Regions from separate parts of the Aquisalimonas sp. APHAB1-3 genome, predicted to be linked through region 4. Evidence: predicted binding sites of a transcription regulator. Region 4 holds the regulator's gene; each other region holds the start of a gene.
The links. The regulator FNR, encoded in region 4, switches genes on or off when oxygen is low (the NO sensors DNR and NnrR bind a similar motif). The targets are predictions, from matches to a motif close to TTGATNTANATCAA.
Positions count from the first base shown of each region.

Region 1: the regulator FNR is predicted to act here: its motif matches at 1,996-2,009, upstream of hmpA (NO-inducible flavohemoprotein).
Region 2: the regulator FNR is predicted to act here: its motif matches at 2,725-2,738, upstream of ACNSTU_RS17285 (RrF2 family transcriptional regulator).
Region 3: the regulator FNR is predicted to act here: its motif matches at 2,433-2,446, upstream of ACNSTU_RS01245 (cytochrome ubiquinol oxidase subunit I).

Region 1 is NZ_JBLWFT010000003.1:22,274-26,770, reverse strand. It holds gene ACNSTU_RS07050 (universal stress protein) at 1-145, shown strand, start outside; gene ACNSTU_RS07045 (class I SAM-dependent methyltransferase) at 165-779, shown strand; gene ACNSTU_RS07040 (cytochrome P450) at 789-1,937, opposite strand; gene hmpA (NO-inducible flavohemoprotein) at 2,155-3,330, shown strand; gene ACNSTU_RS07030 (DUF2141 domain-containing protein) at 3,501-3,932, shown strand; gene ACNSTU_RS07025 (carotenoid oxygenase family protein) at 3,946-4,497, shown strand, end outside.
Region 2 is NZ_JBLWFT010000023.1:915-5,411, reverse strand. It holds gene uvrB (excinuclease ABC subunit UvrB) at 1-381, shown strand, start outside; gene ACNSTU_RS17300 (histone deacetylase family protein) at 503-1,525, shown strand; gene ACNSTU_RS17295 (oxidoreductase-like domain-containing protein) at 1,529-1,723, opposite strand; gene ACNSTU_RS17290 (malate dehydrogenase) at 1,720-2,634, opposite strand; gene ACNSTU_RS17285 (RrF2 family transcriptional regulator) at 2,806-3,270, shown strand; gene ACNSTU_RS17280 (cytochrome c biogenesis protein ResB) at 3,391-3,951, shown strand; gene ACNSTU_RS17275 (MBL fold metallo-hydrolase) at 4,017-4,497, shown strand, end outside.
Region 3 is NZ_JBLWFT010000001.1:269,957-274,453, forward strand. It holds gene cydB (cytochrome d ubiquinol oxidase subunit II) at 1-947, opposite strand, end outside; gene ACNSTU_RS01245 (cytochrome ubiquinol oxidase subunit I) at 954-2,369, opposite strand; gene ACNSTU_RS01250 (M15 family metallopeptidase) at 2,494-3,120, opposite strand; gene ACNSTU_RS01255 (putative bifunctional diguanylate cyclase/phosphodiesterase) at 3,693-4,497, shown strand, end outside.
Region 4 is NZ_JBLWFT010000001.1:917,440-921,936, forward strand. It holds gene ACNSTU_RS04285 (SirB2 family protein) at 1-255, shown strand, start outside; gene ACNSTU_RS04290 (carboxymuconolactone decarboxylase family protein) at 264-617, opposite strand; gene mobB (molybdopterin-guanine dinucleotide biosynthesis protein B) at 736-1,293, shown strand; gene ACNSTU_RS04300 (Crp/Fnr family transcriptional regulator) at 1,290-1,970, shown strand; gene fnr (fumarate/nitrate reduction transcriptional regulator Fnr) at 2,132-2,908, shown strand; gene ubiU (ubiquinone anaerobic biosynthesis protein UbiU) at 2,978-3,976, shown strand; gene ACNSTU_RS04315 (U32 family peptidase) at 3,988-4,497, shown strand, end outside.

The DNA of each region.
Region 1 (4,497 bases), on a different contig from region 4:
GATCATCAGCTACGCCCGGGCGACCCCCGGCGCGGAGGTGATCATGGCTCGCCATGGCCACGGTCGCATTCGGGAGTTTCTGCTGGGGAGCATCAGCCAGCGCGTGCTGCATGCGGCGCATTGTCCGGTGACGGTGGTCCACTGAGCCTTCAAGGGAGTCGGTTATTCGAAGCCTCATCTACGACACGTTGATCCTCAGACTCACCGCCCGGTGGTATGCGGCGGTGCTGGAGCGCCTGCCCGACGATGCCGCGCTGCTGGATGTGGGCATCGGCACGGCGGGTGCGTTACGGGCAAACGCAGAGCTGGTGCGGCGGAAGCGCCTGCACGTGACCGGCATCGACATCGACGCCGACTACATCGCGCGGGCGCAGCGAACGCTGCAGCGCTCGGGCCTGCAGGACCGGGTCGAAGCGCGTCTGGAGTCCGTCTACGATCACCGGGGCGGCCCGTACGACGCGGTTTATTTCTCCGCGAGCTTCATGCTCCTGCCGGAGCCCGAACGGGCGCTGCGCCACTGCTGCACGCTGCTGAAACCGGGAGGCCGCATCTATTTCACCCAGACCATCCAGCAGACGCCCTCCCGCGCCATGGAAACCCTGAAACCGCTGTTGAAGCGCTTCACCAGTATCGACTTCGGTCGGGTGACCTACGAAGGCGCCTTCAAGGCGCAGATCCGTGACGCCGGGCTGGATCTGGAGGCCTTTGCGACCCTGGCGCGGCACGGCAGTCGGGCATCGTGTCTTGCCGTGGCCGTGCCACGGGCGCGTTCTGGCTGATTGCCGGGCTCAGCAAAGGCGAACCGGCAGGGTTGCGTACCCACTGCCCGGATAGCGGGCCAGGCCGGGCGGGTCGTCCTGCTGCAGATCGATGTTCTCGCTGTGGGCCAGCAGCTCCTCTATGACCACGCGCATCTCCAGCCGCGCGAGCGGTGCGCCGGGGCAGACGTGAATGCCGGCGCCCCAGACGAGGTTCGCGGACTGGTCCCGGTCAATGCGGAACTGCTCCGCGTCCTCGAAGGCGTCGGGGTCGCGGTTCGCCGCCACCCAGTTGAGTGTCAGTGTGTCACCCGCCTCAATGCCCCGGCCGTGGAGATCTACACCGGACGTGGCCCGGCGCCGGTTGGTCACCAGCGGGCAGTGCAGGCGCAGCAGCTCTTCGTTCGCGTCCTCGATGCGTGCGGGATTGTCCCGCAGCAGGGCCTGCAGACCGCGATCGGTGGCGACCCCGTGCACGAGAATGCCCAGCGCCGCCGCCAGCGTGCCCACTTCCCCCATGGTCCAGTTGCGGAGAATGGATGCGATTTCCTCGTCGGTTAACGGCTTGCCATCCACCCGCTCGGCCATGAGCCGGCTGGTGACGTCCGGGCCGTCGGAGGCCTGGCGGCGCTGCTCGATCATGGCGAAGACGTAGGCCCGGAACTCGTCGGCGATCTCCGCGAGTGCGTCACGGTCCTGCGCACCCGTGGCTTCCAGGTTCCGCTGCGTCCACTGCCGTAACGGCTCATGGAACGGCTCCGGCCACCCCAGGAACGCGCACTGGACCCGGACCGCGAAAGGCTGCGCGAATGCCTGCATGAAATCAGCGGCGCCCCGGGAGCGCAGCTGCCCGGCGAGATCGCGGGCAATGGCGCGGCAGGTGGGCTCGAATGCCGCCATGGCGGCCGCGTCGAAGTAGGGTTCGATGATGCGCCGGTAGGCCGTGTGCTCGGGCGGGTCCATGCCGTTCGGCACGGAGAGGTGCTGCGACACCTGATTACTGAACGTCTCGTGGTCGCGCAGGACGCGGTGAATGTCGCGATTGCGGAACAGCGTCCAGCCCATCTTCTTGCTGTGGGCAACCGGGCACCGTTCACGCATGCCGTCATAGGCGGCGCGCTGATCGCGCTGGACGGCGTCGGATTCAGGTGACCAGTCGGCGTTCGGGGAGTGGGTCATGGAGACCTCCGAGCGGCAGGATGTCCGCAGAGGCTACTCGGCGACCGACTGGGCGGCCTTGATGAAGATCAACACCGCGCCCGTGCCAGCCCGCGTAGGGTGGACCTTCAGGTCCACCAACCCCGCCTTTCCCTTGACATCGATCAAGACGAAACCACCCATCATAAATATAGAGTTTGATATACATGTTTAGTCACGGAGTGAGGCAGGAACGATGTTGACCGACGCGCAAGAAGCGATCATCGAGCAGACGGCGCCCGTGGTCGCCGAGCATCTGGAGGCGATCACGCAACGGTTCTATCCGCTGATGTTCCAGCGGTACCCGGACGTCATGGCGTTCTTCAACCAGAAGCACCAGGGCAGCGGTGACCAGCCGCGGGCGCTGGCGCAGGCCGTGCTGGCCTACGTGCAGCTCCGCAAGACGCCGGGCGCGGCCGACGGTGCGCTCTCGACCGCCGTGCACAAGCATGTCTCCCTGGGCATCCAGCCGGAGCATTATCCGATTGTCGGCGAATGCCTGCTCGAGGCGGTGGCGCAGGAGCTGGGAGATGCCGTCACGCCCGAGGTGGTGGATGCCTGGGGCGCCCTTTACCAGGAGCTTGCCGATCTGCTGATAGCGGTGGAGGAGCAGTACTACAGCGCGTTTGCCAGTCGGCCCGGCGGGTGGCGTGGGCTGCGGCGTTTCCGCGTGGCCCATCGGCGGCGGGAGAGCCGGGTGATCACATCGTTCGAACTGGAACCGGAAGACGGCCGTCCCGTCGCGGATTTCGAGCCGGGGCAGTACGTGGGAATGCGACTGGTCATCGACGGCGAGCCGGTCTACCGCCACTTCAGCCTGTCCGCGCCACCCAACGGCCGCAGCTACCGGGTGTCCATCAAGCGTGAGCCGGACGGCTACGTCAGCCGCCACTGGCACGAATCCATGGACGTGGGCGACACCGTGGACCTGCTGCCGCCGGCCGGCGAGTTGACGCTGGTGCCCGGGAACGACCCAGTGGTGCTGGTCAGTGGTGGTGTCGGTCAGACGCCGCTTCTGCCCATTGCGCACCGCGCCCTGGAGCACGGGCGCGAGGTGGTTTACATCCACGCCGCGCTGAGCCCGGACCATCACGCCCTGGCCGACGATGTGCAGGCCCTGTGCGCCAGGCATCCGGACCGGATGCGCGCCGTCACCGTTTACGAGGAGGCGGCAGACGACGCCGGTGCGGACCATATCGGGCGCGTCGACCGCTCTCTGCTGGCCCGGTACGCGCCCGATCTCGAGGCACAGTACTATTTCGTCGGCCCCGGTGGCTTCATGACCGCCGTGAACGAGGGTCTGGCCGCCCTGGGCGTGCCCTCGGAGCGGCGTCACTACGAGCGCTTCGGCCCGTCACGCCCCCTGGCCGGCTAAGGGGATTTGCGCCGTGCCCGACCGGCCCGCGTGCGCGGGATGACCCGTTCATCCTGCGCACGTGCGGCCCATCGCTGCCTGCCGCATCCCGTCGCATAACCCGCGCCTCCGCACCATCACCCCCGCGAGACTGGCATCACCAACACAGCCAGCCCCTTGCGGAGGACGCCATGACCATCACAACACGCACCACCATCGGTTTGATTCTGGGCCTGGGACTCACCGCTGCCCACGCCACCGACCTGCGAGTCACCGTCGAGAACGTCGAGCCGGATACCGGGCACCTGATGGTGGCCCTCTACGATGACGAGGCGGCTTTCGACGCGCGCGACGGAGCCGTGGAGGAGATCCGCAAGTCCGTGGATGGCGAGTGCGTCGTGCTTACCTTCACCGGCGTGAGCGCCGGCGACTACGCCATTGCGGCCTTCCAGGATCTGGATGGAGACGGTGAACTGAACACCAACCTCGTGGGCATGCCCCGTGAGCCCTGGGGCTTCAGCCGGGACGCCTCGGGCGGGATGGGGCCGCCGGATTTCGGCGACGCCGCATTCACGGTGGACGGCGATGCCGTGGACATGTCCATTCGTCTCAACCGGCCGTGATGAGGAGGTCATCATGAATCGCAGGGATTTCATGCGTTTGATGGGCTTGAGCGGCGCCGGGCTGGTTCTGCCCGGCTCAGTGACCCACGCCCTCGCCGGTGAGGCGGCGATGCCGGACTGGCACCTGGGGTTTCAGAACCCACGTGCCGAGGAGCTGCACACGCCGTCACTCAAGCTGGACGGCAGGTTGCCGAAGGCCCTGACAGGCACGTTCTACCGCAACGGGCCCGCACGGCACGCGTTGGGTGACCGACGCTACAGCCATTGGTTCGACGGGGACGGCATGGTTCACGCATACCGCCTTGGGGATGGCCGCATCAGCCACCACGCGCGCTTCGTGGAGACGCCCAAGTACATCGCCGAGACCCGTGCCGGGGCGTTCCGCCGCCCGGCCTTCGGCACAGTGTTTCCGGATGCGGAGCGTGCAGCCAGCCCCGATGCCATCAATGTGGCCAATACCAACATTCTGCCCTTTGACGATCGGTTGCTGGCCCTGTGGGAGGGAGGTTCGGCCTGGGAGGTGGACCCGGAAACTCTGGCCACCGGCGACCGGGTGACCTGGAGT
Region 2 (4,497 bases), on a different contig from region 4:
GCCATGCTGTATGCGGATACGGTCACGGATTCCATGCGTGCCGCCATCGACGAAACCGACCGGCGGCGTGCCAAGCAGATCGCCCACAACGAGGCGCATGGCATCACCCCGCAGACCATCCGCAAGGCTGTGGCCGACGTCATGGAGCGGGGCGGCGCGGGCGTGCCGGAGCCGTTGAGCAAGCAGGCCAGGGTTGCCGAGGAGACGGCGAAATACGGCGAACTGACTCCGGCCCAGGCGGTGAAACGCATCAAGGAGCTGGAGCAGGAGATGTATGCCCACGCCCGTAACCTGGAGTTTGAGGAGGCGGGCAAGCTGCGCGACGAAATCCGCAAGCTGGAGCACTACGCCCTGGACCGTCCGGACGTGAAGACTGCCTGAACACGCCCGACAGCCGGGGCTTTGTTGCGCCCTCGGCTGTGCCGGAGTGTTCCTTTTACTGCCGTCTCTATGGTACGAAGGGCGCTTCAGTATTGTGTCATTACATGAATGGGGTGCCGACGTGAAAGCCTTTTTCGATCCGACGCAGGATGGCCATATCCCCCGGAGCTACCTGTCCCGCGGGCAGATGCGCACGCCGCTGGAGATTCCGGAGCGAACCGGACACATCCTCAAGGGGCTGGATGCGGTGGACGTGGCCGTGGAGCGGCCGGCCGATCACGGCATGCGCGGCATCAACCGCGTCCACGACTTCGGCTACCTCCGTTTTCTGGAAAGCGCTCACCGCCGCTGGAAGGAGGTCCCGGACGACTGGGGCGACGAGGTGATGTCCAACGTCTTCGTGCGCTCACCCAACCCATTGCGGGGGATTCTTGCCGAGTCCGCCTGCTACCAGGCCGACGGCAGCTGCCCCATCGGCGAGAAGACCTGGGAGGCGGCGTACTGGTCGGCGCAGACGGCATTGAGCGCGGCCGACGCCCTGCTCGGGGGTGCCCGCGAATCCTACGCCGTGTGCCGGCCGCCGGGACACCACGCGCGGTTCGATGCCGCCGGTGGCTTCTGCTATCTCAACAACGCCGCCATCGCCGCGGAAGCCCTGCGTGAGCGTTTCCCGCGGATCGCCATTCTCGACCCGGACATGCACCACGGTCAGGGCATCCAGGATCTGTACTACGATCGTGACGATACGCTCTACATCTCCATCCACGGCGACAGCACCAACTTCTACCCGGTGGTCAGCGGCCACGAGGACGAGCGCGGCAGAGGCGCCGGCTACGGCTACACCATCAATCTGCCCATTCCGCACGGCTCCCCCGAACAGGCCTTTTTCGACCGGTTGCACACGGCCATGGACAGCATCCGGGTCTACGAGCCGGATCTCCTGATCGTCACTCTCGGGTTCGATATCTATGAGCACGACCCGCAGGCCAAGGTGGCGGTCACGCAGGAGGGCTTCAACCGGCTCGCGCGCACGGTCGGTGGCGTTGATGTGCCCGTGCTGGTGGTGCAGGAAGGCGGGTACCACCTGGAAAGTCTCACCGAAAACACGCGGCAGTTCTTCTCCGGGCTCCAGGCGGTGCGGTGACGCTCACCGCATCCGTTCGCGCAGCACGTCCAGCGGCGATCGGCCGTTGGACGTGAGCTGCTGCCTGGCGCGCTCCGCCCGGCGATGCTCCCAGCGTTCCAGTTCCTGCTCATGGAGGTCAAAGACGCAGGGCACGCAGTTTCCCTGGCAGCAGGCCATGGGGTGGGGCGGCTCCGGTCGCCTGTCGGCGTCGCTCATCCCGCCTCCGCGGCAAAGCGCAGCGACTCGCGGACACTGCCCGCGGCGTCGCGAAACGCCTGCCGCTCCTTGTCGTTCATTTCCGGTTGCAGCAGTTTCTCCACGCCGTTGGTACCGACCACGGCGGGCACGCTCAGGGCCACGTCCCGCTCCCCGAGATAGCCGTTCAGGCGCTGACTGACGGGAAACGTCTGCCGGGTATCGAAGGCGATGGCTTCGATCAGCAGCGAGCCGGCCATGGCGACGGCGTGGCTGGTGTAGCCCTTGTTCTTGAGAATAGTGATGCCGGCGTTCACCACGTCCCGGAACATGGCCTGACGCGCCGGCGTATCCGCCAGGCGTTCACCGCCCGCCTGGGCCGAGCTCATCACCGGGAACTGGGCCGGCCCGTGCTCGCCCATCACGTAAGCGCGCAGGTCGGACGGGTTGACGCCGATCTCTCGGGAGAGCATCGCCCGGAATCGGGCTGAGTCCACCAGCGTGCCGCAGCCCAGGACCCGTTCGGCCGGGAAGCCGGTGTGCTCCACCGCGTAATACGTGAGCACGTCCACCGGGTTGGAGAGAACCACCAGTCTGGCGTTCGGTGCCACCCTGGCAAAGGCCGGTAACAGTTCCCGGCCGAGGGCGACGTTCTGCGGCCCCAGTAGGCGCCGATCCGTGGCCCCCTCCGGTAGGGGGCGCGACGCGCACAGGGCGATTACGTCTGCGCCGGTGAACGCGTCTACATCACCTGCACGAATAGCCATGCGCCGCTGGGTGAACGCCAGGGCGTGTTCCAGGTCCAGCGCCTCGCCCACGGCGACTTCCGGCTTGCGGTTGTAAAGCACCAGCTCTTCGGCCAGGCCACGGGCGACCAGCGTGTAAGCCAGCGACGAGCCGACACGGCCGGTGCCGATGATGCCGATCTTCATGGATGCTCCGGGCTGCGGGGCCAGGTTTCATGATAGCCCCGGCGTGACCGACGGGGCGAACACCCCGAGTCAGCACCGCCTGGCTCATGATTGATATAAATCAATTCGCCGGATTGGGTGCTCTGTAGTCTATCGAAATAGATATTCTGCAGGCATTTATCGAGGCCAAGCATGCGTCTGACCCGCCACACCGACCACGCTTTTCGCGCACTGATCTACATGGGGCTGCTGGAGGGGGGAGAGCTTGTGACCATCGGCCGTATTGCCGAAGACTACGCCATCTCCCGGAACCACCTCATGAAGGTGATGCAGAAGTTGGTTCAGAACGGTTTTGTCGCGTCCACCCGCGGCAAGCACGGTGGTGTTCGCCTGGGGGCGAGTCCCCACGAGATCCGTCTCGGCGATGTGGCCCGAGTGACCGAAGCGCAGGATCAGGTCAACGCCTGCCTGGACTCCAACGGCGACCAGGAGTGTCCGCTGCAGCCCGAGTGCCCGCTGCACCAGGCGATGGGCGAGGCCATGGAGGCCTTCTACGCTGTGCTGGACCGCTACACACTGGCGGACATGCTTGCCGAGCCGGACCGGCTGGGCGCGTTGCTGGGGCTTCAGAACACTAGCGCCGTGTCCGGGCGATGAAGGCGGCGCGCAGGCCCAGGATGGCGGTGAAGACCCCGATGTAGAGCCACGGCACGATGGGGAGCGGAGGGCAGCCAGGCCAGTCTGGCGCCCTATTTGGCCGGCGTTGCCCGGAGCCTTGTGGGTGAGCTGCTCAAGGGTGGATTGCCTGCGGTGGAGGCGCGCATCGACGCCCTGGTGCGTCAGGGCGGACTGGCGGACGATGCCGGCGAGGTGGTGCGTGGGCTGATGCGGGATGCGTTTCATGCAGCACTGTTGCAGGCCTATGTCGGCGTGCTCGAGCGGGAGTACGGAAGTACAGTGTCACCGGCCGATATGGGCGAAGCCGATCGCCGCTTCTTCAGCGATGCCATGGACGTGCTGATGGTGCTGCCGGGTTACGGCGCGCCGCTGCTCCCGGAGCTGCGCGACTTCGACCACCGTCAGGCCACGGGACTGCAGATCACCCGCGCCCCGGGTGAAGGCGTCGTCTACGCGGGCGCGCTGATGCTCGTGATTGGCCTGGGGTTGATGTTCTACGTTCGTCATCGGCGCGTGTGGCTCCGGTTGCAGCAGGAGGATGGTGAGCGGGTGAGCTGGTTGCTGGCCGGGTGGGAGCAGCGCCGCAGCAGTTTGTTCGGTAGCGAGTTTCAGGCGCTCGCCGACCGTCTGGGCCGGCCCGCAGGATCGGGGCGGAAATGACTTCCGAAGCGTAAGATCATTGGGTTATAATCTTATAACCAAATTGATTTTCGAGGGTTAAGTCCGTGTCTCAGATCAGCCGCATCTCCGAAGGCGCTCCGGTCGTCGCCGGATTCTTCGAACCGCGCACGTTCAGTATCCAGTACGTGGTGAGTGATCCCGCGACCGGGCGCTGCGCGATTATTGATCCAGTGCTCGACTTCGAGGAGAAGTCCGGAGCCACCAGTACCCACTCCGCCGACGCCCTGCTGGAGTATGTCCGCCGGGAAGAACTGGAGGTTGAGTGGATTCTGGATACCCACCCGCACGCCGATCACTTCTCCGCCGCGGGTTATCTGCACGACAAGCTCGGCGCGCCCACTGGGATCGGCGCCCATGTGACCGATGTCCAGCGGCTGTGGCAGAAGCTCTACAACCTCGGTGACGGGCTTGGCACCGACGGCTCCCAGTGGGACAGGCTGTTTGCTGCCGGCGATACATTTCGTGTGGGCAACCTGGAGGGGCGGGTTCTGTTCTCGCCGGGGCACACCCTGGCGTCGGTGACCT
Region 3 (4,497 bases), 650 kb from region 4:
GCGGTGTAACCCAGAATCACCGGCGTGATGAACAGCACGCCCAGCAACAGGAACAGCTGACTCTCCGGTGCCGAGGCGGCGTCCCAGAACGTGTGTTCCGGTGGCACGGCCAGCGGCCACATGCTGATCAGCAGCCCCGCGTAGAAAGTAATGAACAGCGTCAGCGTGGCGATGAACGGAATCCCCTCGCGCCGCTTCTCGATGGCCTGCCACAGCCACGCCGCCGCGCCGAGGGTGACCAGTGGGAAGATCCACAGCCACTCGATGTTGCCGAGCCAGCGGTCCAGGACCCGCGCCTCCGCCAGCGGCGTCCAGATGCTGATGATGGCGAAGAACAGCATCACCGCGCCGAGCATCCAGCGTGCCACGCTGTAGGCCCAGGTCTGCAGCGCGCCCTCGGTCTTCAGGATCAGCCATGTGGCGCCGAGCAGGGTGTAACCGCACACCAGCGCCAGACCGGTCATGACCGTGAATGGCGTGAGCCAGTCGAGCGGGCCGCCCACGTAGGTGAACCCGTCCACCTCGAAGCCCTGGATGTAGGCGCCGACCACGGCGCCCTGGGCGAAGGAGGCCACCAGCGAGCCACCGAAGAAGGACCAGTTCCACAGGTACTTCGAGCGGTTCGCCTTGAAGCGGAACTCGAACGCCACGCCGCGGAAGATCAGGCCGGCGAGCAGCAGGAACACGCCGATGTACAGCGCCGGCAGGAACACCGCGTAGACCAGCGGGAAAGCCGCCAGCAGCCCGGCGCCGCCAAGAATCAGCCAGGTCTCGTTACCGTCCCAGACCGGGGCGACGGTGTTCATCATGGTGTCCCGGGCCTCCTCGTCCGGGGCGAAGGGGAAGAGAATCCCCACGCCCAGGTCGAAGCCGTCCATGAGCACGTACATGAACACGCCCAGGCCGATGATGCCGATCCAGATCAGAGTCAGGTCAATCAGTTCCATGGTCATCTACCTCCGCACGCCTTCCGGAGCCGCGCCGTCGTCAAAGCTCGTGTCCACGGCGGAGAACGGGCGCTTGGGCCGTCCTTCCGACGCCTCGGGGGTGCCCTCCAGGGCTTCCGGTCCGGCCTGGATCAGACGCACCAGGTAGTAGAGCCCGGCGGCGAAGATCACCGCGTACACGGCGATGAAGCCGATCAGGCTGAACAGCGCCATCCATCCAGTGAGAGAAGGTGTGACCGCCTCGGAGGTGCGCATGATGCCGTGAATCACCCAGGGCTGGCGGCCGATGTCGGTGACGAACCACCCGGCCAGCACGGCCACGAAGGGCAGCGGGATCATCCAGGTAAACACCCGCAGCAGTCGCGGCGAGTCGAACAGCCGTCCGCGCAGCCGCTGCACCAGGCCCACGGCGGCCACGGCGATCATCAGCAGGCCGATGGCCACCATCACCCGGAAACTCCAGAACACCCAGCCCACCGGCGGCCGGTCCTCCGGTGCCCACTCCTTCAGGCCGGGCACTTCGCCCTGCAGGTCGTGGGTGAGAATCAGGCTGGCCGCGTTGGGAATGGCGATCTCCAGGTAGTTGCGCTCGTTGGCGGCGCTGGGGATGGCGAACAGGATCAGCGGTGCGCCCTGTTTCGTCTCCCAGGCCCCTTCCATGGCGGCAACCTTCTCCGGCTGGTGTTCGAAGGTGTTCAGCCCGTGCAGGTCGCCGACCACGAGCTGTGCCGGGGCGATGAAGGCGAGCAGGACCACGGTCATGCCCAGCGCCTTCCTGTTGATTTCCGGCGCCCGCCCGCGCAGCAGGTACCAGGCGCTCACCCCCGCCACCACGAAGCCGGCGGTCAGGAACGACGCCAGTGCCATGTGGAAGAAGCGCGGCCACAGAGACGGGTTGAAGATGGCCTCGCTCCAGGAGGTGACGTAGATCAGCCCGTCGCGCATCTCGATCCCGGCCGGAGTCTGCATCCAGCTATTGGCGGAGAGAATCCAGAACGACGAGATGAACGTGCCCAGCGCGACCATGCAGGCGGCGAACAGGTGGACCCCCTTGGGCACCTTGTCGCGTCCGAACAGCAGCACGCCGAGGAAGGTGGCCTCCAGGAAGAAGGCGGTGACCACCTCGTAGCTCAGCACTGGCCCCAGGAAGTTCGCCGAGGCGTAGGAGAACGCACTCCAGTTGGTCCCGAACTGGAACGCCATGACGATGCCGGAGACTACCCCCATGCCGAAGATGACGGCAAAGATCCGCGTCCAGAACCGGGACAGCCGCGCGTAGACCGGGTTCTCCGTACGGTAGAAGAGGCCTTCCAGCGTGGCGATATACGCCGCCAGCCCGATGGTGAAAACCGGAAACAGGGCGTGAAACGACACCACGAAGGCGAATTGAATGCGAGAAAGAAGCAGTGGATCCAGTTCCATGACGGCCGTGCACTCCACAGTTGAAGGACGGCTGTATTCTGCAGTGCGTCATGGCGCCCGTTGTTGATGTAGATCAACCGAAGGGGTAGTCCTTTCGAGGTAGGCCGGTTTCAGGTAGTGGAGCTCACTCGCCGCGCTGAAACATCCAGTGCCAGGGCTCGAAGATCAGCCCGTTGTCGTTGTCTTCCGGGTAGGAGAGGGCGAAGCAGAACTCGTCCGCGCGGGCTTCGAGCCAGGCGAAGGCGTCTGTCTCGGCGAACTCGCGGGTCAGTCCGGGGCCGCCCGGCGTGGCGATGTCGATGGCATCACCGGTGTGGTGCTCGCTGTGCCCCGGAGCCGCGCTGGTGCGCAGAATGGCGTCAATGGCCCGGCCGTTGTCCAGGCGCCGGTTCAGCAGCGTGGTCTGCTGGAAGACGCTGCGGAACGTGGAGGCCGGGAACAGCTCCACGCCGTCCATGCGCGCTGCCGCCTGCATCCGTAGCCAGGCCCGGGCCGCGTCCGGGCTCATGAAAAAGGCGCCGCGGCGCTGGTCGATGGCGATCAGGTGCAGCGTCTCGGCCTGCGGCTGCAGCGGTAGCCCGGTGCGCTCAACGTAGTCGGATGGGATCTCCAGCTGGCGGTGCAGCCCGTGGATCAGCGCCTTGTATGCGTTGTCCGGCGCCTCCAGGGCGGGCGCGCCGCAGCGGCCGTCCGCATGGAGCAGCGCCGGTGCAAGCAGGGCGATCAGCAGAAAGGGTCTCCAGTTCGTCATCTGGCCAGTATCCGCCCAAGCGGGCTGTGGGGTCCGCGAACGCAATCACGGATGGGATCGCCCGCTTACGGGCGCCTTCAGCTCTGGTGCGACATGCCGGCACCATCCCGTGGGTGCTGCGTGCAGAAAGGCGTTGTTAACCGGTGGTTGTTCTGCAAGTCTATGGGAAAAGGGCTCAATCCATAATACGAAAACCAACGGAAACATGAGCCGGTTTGTGCGGGAAGCACAATACCGATAACAAGCTGAGACAAGAAGGTTCGCCAGGGGCCGTTTCGCGTTTTCCAGGGGTGACAGGCGCGTATCCGGGAGCGGCGTTCCGGGAGGGGGCGGTTTGGACGCGGAACGGATGGCCTTGCCGCGGCTGGCGCGATGGACGGATGGTGCATTTGTCAGCCTGCTGCTGATCGCGCTGCTGCTCCTTGCAGCACTTTGGACTGTTGTCCTCGATGGCGGGACGCCCTCGGCCTACGCCCATTTCATGTACGCCCCCACCATTCTTGCCGCCTACCGCTATCGCGCCGTCGGTGGTGCGCTGTGCGGGTTCCTCGGAGGCTTTTTGGTGGGGCCGGTTGCCCGCCTGGATTGCCACTGGCGACCCCGCCACAGAGCTGAGCTGGCTCGTGCGAGCCGCCTGGATCAGCGTGGTCGGCTTCACGCTGGGCGCGCTGTTCGGATACGCGAGCCGACAGGCCGGGCTGCTGGAGCGGCACTGGCACACGGACAACGGCACCGGCCTGCCGAACCTCCCGGGCCTCAGGCGCCTCATGGCCGTGGCGGATCGCAACAACGACGCCGGCGATGACCGCGACGTGATCGCCACGGCGTTCAAGGTGGTGAACTACGACGCCCTGGTGGGGAGTTTTGGCTATCAGGGGGCCGACGAGATCATGCGCGCCCTCGGGCAGCGGGTGTCGGACGGGCTGCCGGACGCTGCGATGCTCGGACGCACGGCCCCGGATGATCTGGTGGCGCTGGAGCGCATCGCGCGCGGCGGCGACGCCTCGGTAAAGCCGCAGAGCCTGCCGTCGACACTCGAGATCGGGCGCATGCAGGTGTACGCCGATATCGCCCTCGGGTCGGCCAGGGCCGCGTTCCCGCTGGAGTCGCCGGATGAACTGCTGCGTCAGGCGTCGGCCGCCGCCGGTAGGGCGCGGGATCGCGGGAGACGGATGGATGTGCACAACAGCAGCGACGAGCATGATCGCCGGCATGCTCTGCAACTGCTGGCTCAGGTGCCCCGGGCGCTTGAGGCCGGTGAGATGTATCTGGTCTATCAGCCCGAGCTGGACCTGCGCACGCGGACGATTGTCGGCGTCGAGGCGCTGATCCGCTGGAACCACCCGGAGCACGGGCTCGTCTCGCCGGACCAGTTCA
Region 4 (4,497 bases):
CCCCACGCGGTGGATACGGTGCTGCTCGCCAGCGCGCTGCTGCTGATCTGGATCATCGCCCAGTATCCGTTCGTCCACGACTGGGTGACGGCCAAGGTAGTGGGGCTGGTGGTCTACATCGCGCTGGGCATGGTGGCGCTCAAGCGTGGACGCACAAAACAGACCAGGCTCGCCGCCTGGATCGCGGCCATCCTGGTATTCGCCTACATCATGCTGGTGGCGGTCACGAAGGACGTGGTGCCGCTGCTCGGCTGAGGCACCGGTCAGTCGTCCGCATCCTCTTCCACATCGTCCTCGTCGTCTTCCTCTTCGAGGATATCCTCCACCCAGGTCAGGGCGGCGACGGACGATGGGAAACCGAGTGTGGGCACGCCGAGCAGGGCTACCTGGCGGATTTCGTCGCCGGTAAACCCTTCATCCAGGGCGCGCCGGACGTGGGAGTGGGTCGCACCCTCACTGCCAAGGGCGATCGCCATGGCCAGTTTCACCAGGCGGCGGTCCCGCTCGTCCAGCGGCCCTGCCTCTGCGCACGCGCGGCCGAGCCGGCTGTAGGCATCCCAGATTTCCGGATAGTCTTCGGCGACATCACCGGCACCTGAGGGGAGTTCGTTCGCCATGATTCCAGTCCTCGTCAGTCGCGTCCGCTGGGAACGGTATAATGACCGCCCTCCCGGCGGCCACGTCAAATCCCGTACAGTGTGAGGCAACCAGGGCACCATGACCAGCATCGCGACCATGCCACGCTACCCGTATCAATCACTCTGGCCGCAGACCTGCCGCCGGCCCATCATCGGTTTCGCCGCCTGGAGCGGCACCGGCAAGACCACCCTGCTGGAAGCGGTGATCCCCCGCCTGCGTGAGGCCGGGCTGCGGCTGGCGCTGGTGAAACACGCCCACCACGCTTTCGACGTGGATCACCCGGGCAAGGACAGTTACCAGCTGCGCAAGGCCGGCGCCGACCAGGTGCTGGTCACCTCCGGTAGCCGCTGGGCTCTGATGCGGGAGCGGGAGGAAGAGCGCGACCCGATACTCGCTGAGGAGATCGCGCGCCTCGATCAGGACAGCGTCGATCTGCTGCTGGTGGAAGGCTTTCGCGGCGAACGCTTCCCGAAGATCGAGCTGCTGCGCGAGACGGGGCGGGACCGACCACCACTGTTCCACAATGATGACGCCATCATCGCCGTGGCCACCACGGCAAACCACCCGCTGGACACGGCGCTGCCAAGGCTGTCCATGAACGACCCGGACGGCGTGGCACGCTTCATCCTGCAGGAGATCGCGGGGGCTCGATGAAACAGGACGGCATTCACGAGGCGCTGGTTAGCAATCCGCTCTTCCGCCACCTCCCCAACAGCGAACTGGACGGCCTGGTTGGCCGTGTACGCCGGGTGCGCCACCAAACCGGCGCCATCCTGTTCCACCAGGGCGATCCGGCGCAGCATTTCTTCCTGCTTCAAGAAGGCCTGATCAAACTGGCGCGCACCAACGCCGAGGGACTGGAGAAGGTGGTGCACTTGGTCCGGCCGGGGGAAACCTTCGCCGAGGCGGTCATGTTCATGGACGCCCGCAAGTACCCAGTCACGGCTCAGGTTCTCGAGCCGGCAGGGGTGCTGAGTATTCCCAACGACGACTACCGTGCCCTGCTCGACAACGACACCGGCGCCTGCATGGCGTTGCTGGCCGACCTCAGCATGCGGCTGCACAGCCGTCTCGAGGACATCGATCAGCTCACACTGCAGCAGTCCCGCCCGCGGGTCGCCCGCTACCTGCTCACCCAGGCAAGCGCCAGCCCGCTACCGGGCGAGCCGGTTCAACTTCCGGCCCCAAAGCACGTCATCGCCTCGCGCCTGTCGATGACGCCGGAGACACTCTCGCGGATTCTCCACGAACTGAACGCCCGGGGTGTACTGGAAGTGCGGCACCGGGAGATCATCGTGCATGACCCGGAGGGCCTTCGCGCGTTATCGTGAACTACTGTGCTGGCGCTCATGAGCATCCACGCTGGCCACCCGAATCGTGTGTGGAAATACAGGGAACGGTTACACTGATAACCACAAAGTTATAACAGGGAACAGCCCTCGCGCGAGGTCGAACACCAGGACGCTGCACGGACGTTGAAGGAGTCCTACCGATGGCTGAGCAGACGATGAACCGACCCAACATCCGCCAGATCCGGGAAGCGTGCCGGACCTGCAGCCTCAGCGACCTTTGCCTGCCAGTGGCACTGGAGGGTGCGGACGTGGACGCGCTGGACCGCATCGTCGAGCGACGCAAGCCGCTGGCGCGGGGTGATGTTCTGTATCGTTCGGGCCGGCCGTTCGGCGCCATTTACGCCGTGCGCACAGGCGCTCTCAAGAGTCTGACCATCTCCGAGGACGGCGAAGAGCAGATCACCGCATTCCACCTGCCCGGCGAGCTGCTGGGTCTGGATGCCATCAGTTTCGGCGAGCATCCGTCCACGGCGTCGGCGCTGGAGACCACCAGCATCTGCGAAATCCCGTTCGAGGAGCTGGAGCGGCTCTCAGAAGACATCCCCGGCCTCAATCGGCAGCTGCTGCGGATCATGAGCAAAGAGATCTTCAACGAACAGGAGATGCTCCACGCCCTGGCCCGGCGCACCGCAGAGCAGCGGCTGGCGATTCTGCTGACCAGCCTCTCGGACCGGTTCGCCCGGCGGGGTCTGTCGTCGACCCGCTTCCGCCTGCCCATGTCACGCCACGAGCTGAGCAACTACCTCGGGCTGGCGCCGGAAACCACCAGCCGGCTGTTCCGCCGCTTCGTGGACAACGGCTGGATCACCGCCGACGGCCGGGAAATCTCGCTGAATGACATGGACGCGCTCAGGGCGGTCATCGGCAGCAGTGCCTCGGCGCTGGAGAAGAACGCCGGCATACCCAAACGCTCTTGATCCGGATCAAGGCGGGCCAACCCACTCGGACGACAAGCTCCCGGGAGTCAACTCCGACGGGAGCACATCATGGAACTGGTCTGCCCGGCAGGGAACGCAACGGCCCTGCGCGTCGCCATCGAGAGCGGTGCCGACACCATTTATACGGGGCTCAGTGACGCGACGAACGCCCGCCATTTCCCCGGCCTGAACTTCTCCCCTGACCAGCTCGCCCAGAGCATCACCGAGGCCCATGGCCACGGCGTGCGTGTCCTGCTCGCGGTAAACACCTATGCGCAGCCCCAGGGGTGGGACCACTGGCGCTCGGCAGTGGATCAGGCGGCGGCACTGGGGGTCGACGGGATCATCCTGGCCGATATCGGCCTGCTCGAGTACGCCGCGCGGACGTACCCGGACCTGCCTCGGCACCTGTCGGTGCAGGGGTCGGCGACCAGCGTCGAAGCACTGCGTTTCTATCACGAGTACTTCGGCATCCGCCGCGCCGTCCTGCCGCGAGTACTCTCCCTCGCCCAGGTCCAGCAGATCGCCGCCGACGCGCCGGTGGAACTGGAGGTCTTCGGCTTCGGCTCACTGTGCATCATGGCCGAGGGGCGATGCCTGCTCTCCTCCTACGCGACCGGAGAGTCGCCCAACACTGCCGGGGCCTGCTCCCCAGCCGGCCATGTCCGCTGGGACGAAACCGCGGACGGCACGTTGAGCTCACGCCTCAACGGCGTGCTCATCGACCGCTTCGCCGCGGGCGAGAAGGCGGGGTACCCCACCCTGTGCAAGGGGCGTTTCACCGTGGCTGACCGCACGGATCACACCCTGGAGGCCCCCACGAGCCTGAATACACTGGATCTGCTGCCAGAACTCCACCGCGCCGGAATCACCGCGATCAAACTGGAGGGGCGGCAGCGCAGCCCAGGCTACATACGCCAGGTGGCCGCGGTGTGGCGCCAGGCCATCGACCGCTGCCTGACCGCCCCGGACGCCTATGCGCCGGAGCCCGGGGAGAAGGCACGGCTCTCCGCGCTCTCCGAGGGCAGCCAGACCACCCTTGGCGCCTACAGCCGCTCCTGGCAGTGAGAACGACCACCATGACTGACACCACGAAACCGCGGATCGCGATCGGCCCCTGCCAGTACTTCTGGCCACGGGCACACACCCTGGCGTTCTACGAGCGTATCGGCGCAAGCGCCGCGGATTCCGTCTATCTCGGCGAGACGGTCTGTGCCAAGCGCAGGGAACTGCGCCCCGACGACTGGATCGCCCTGGGGCGGGAACTGGCTGCCGCCGGCAAGGAGGTGGTGCTGTCCACGCTCACTCTTGTCGAGGCCCGTTCGGAAATGGGCATGGTGCGCCGCATGTGCCTGAACGGCGAGTTCCTGGTGGAGGCCAACGACATGGCGGCGGTGCAGATTCTCCGGGAGCAGGGCCTGCCCTTCACGGGCGGGCCGTTCCTGAACATCTACAACAGCCACGCCCTGCTGGCGCTAAGGGACCTCGGCATGAGGCGTTGGGTCATGCCCCTGGAGCTGGATGGCGCCACCCTGCGCGCCCTGCTGGACGCCGCCGGGCCGCAGCGTCCGGAAACCGAGGTGTTCGCC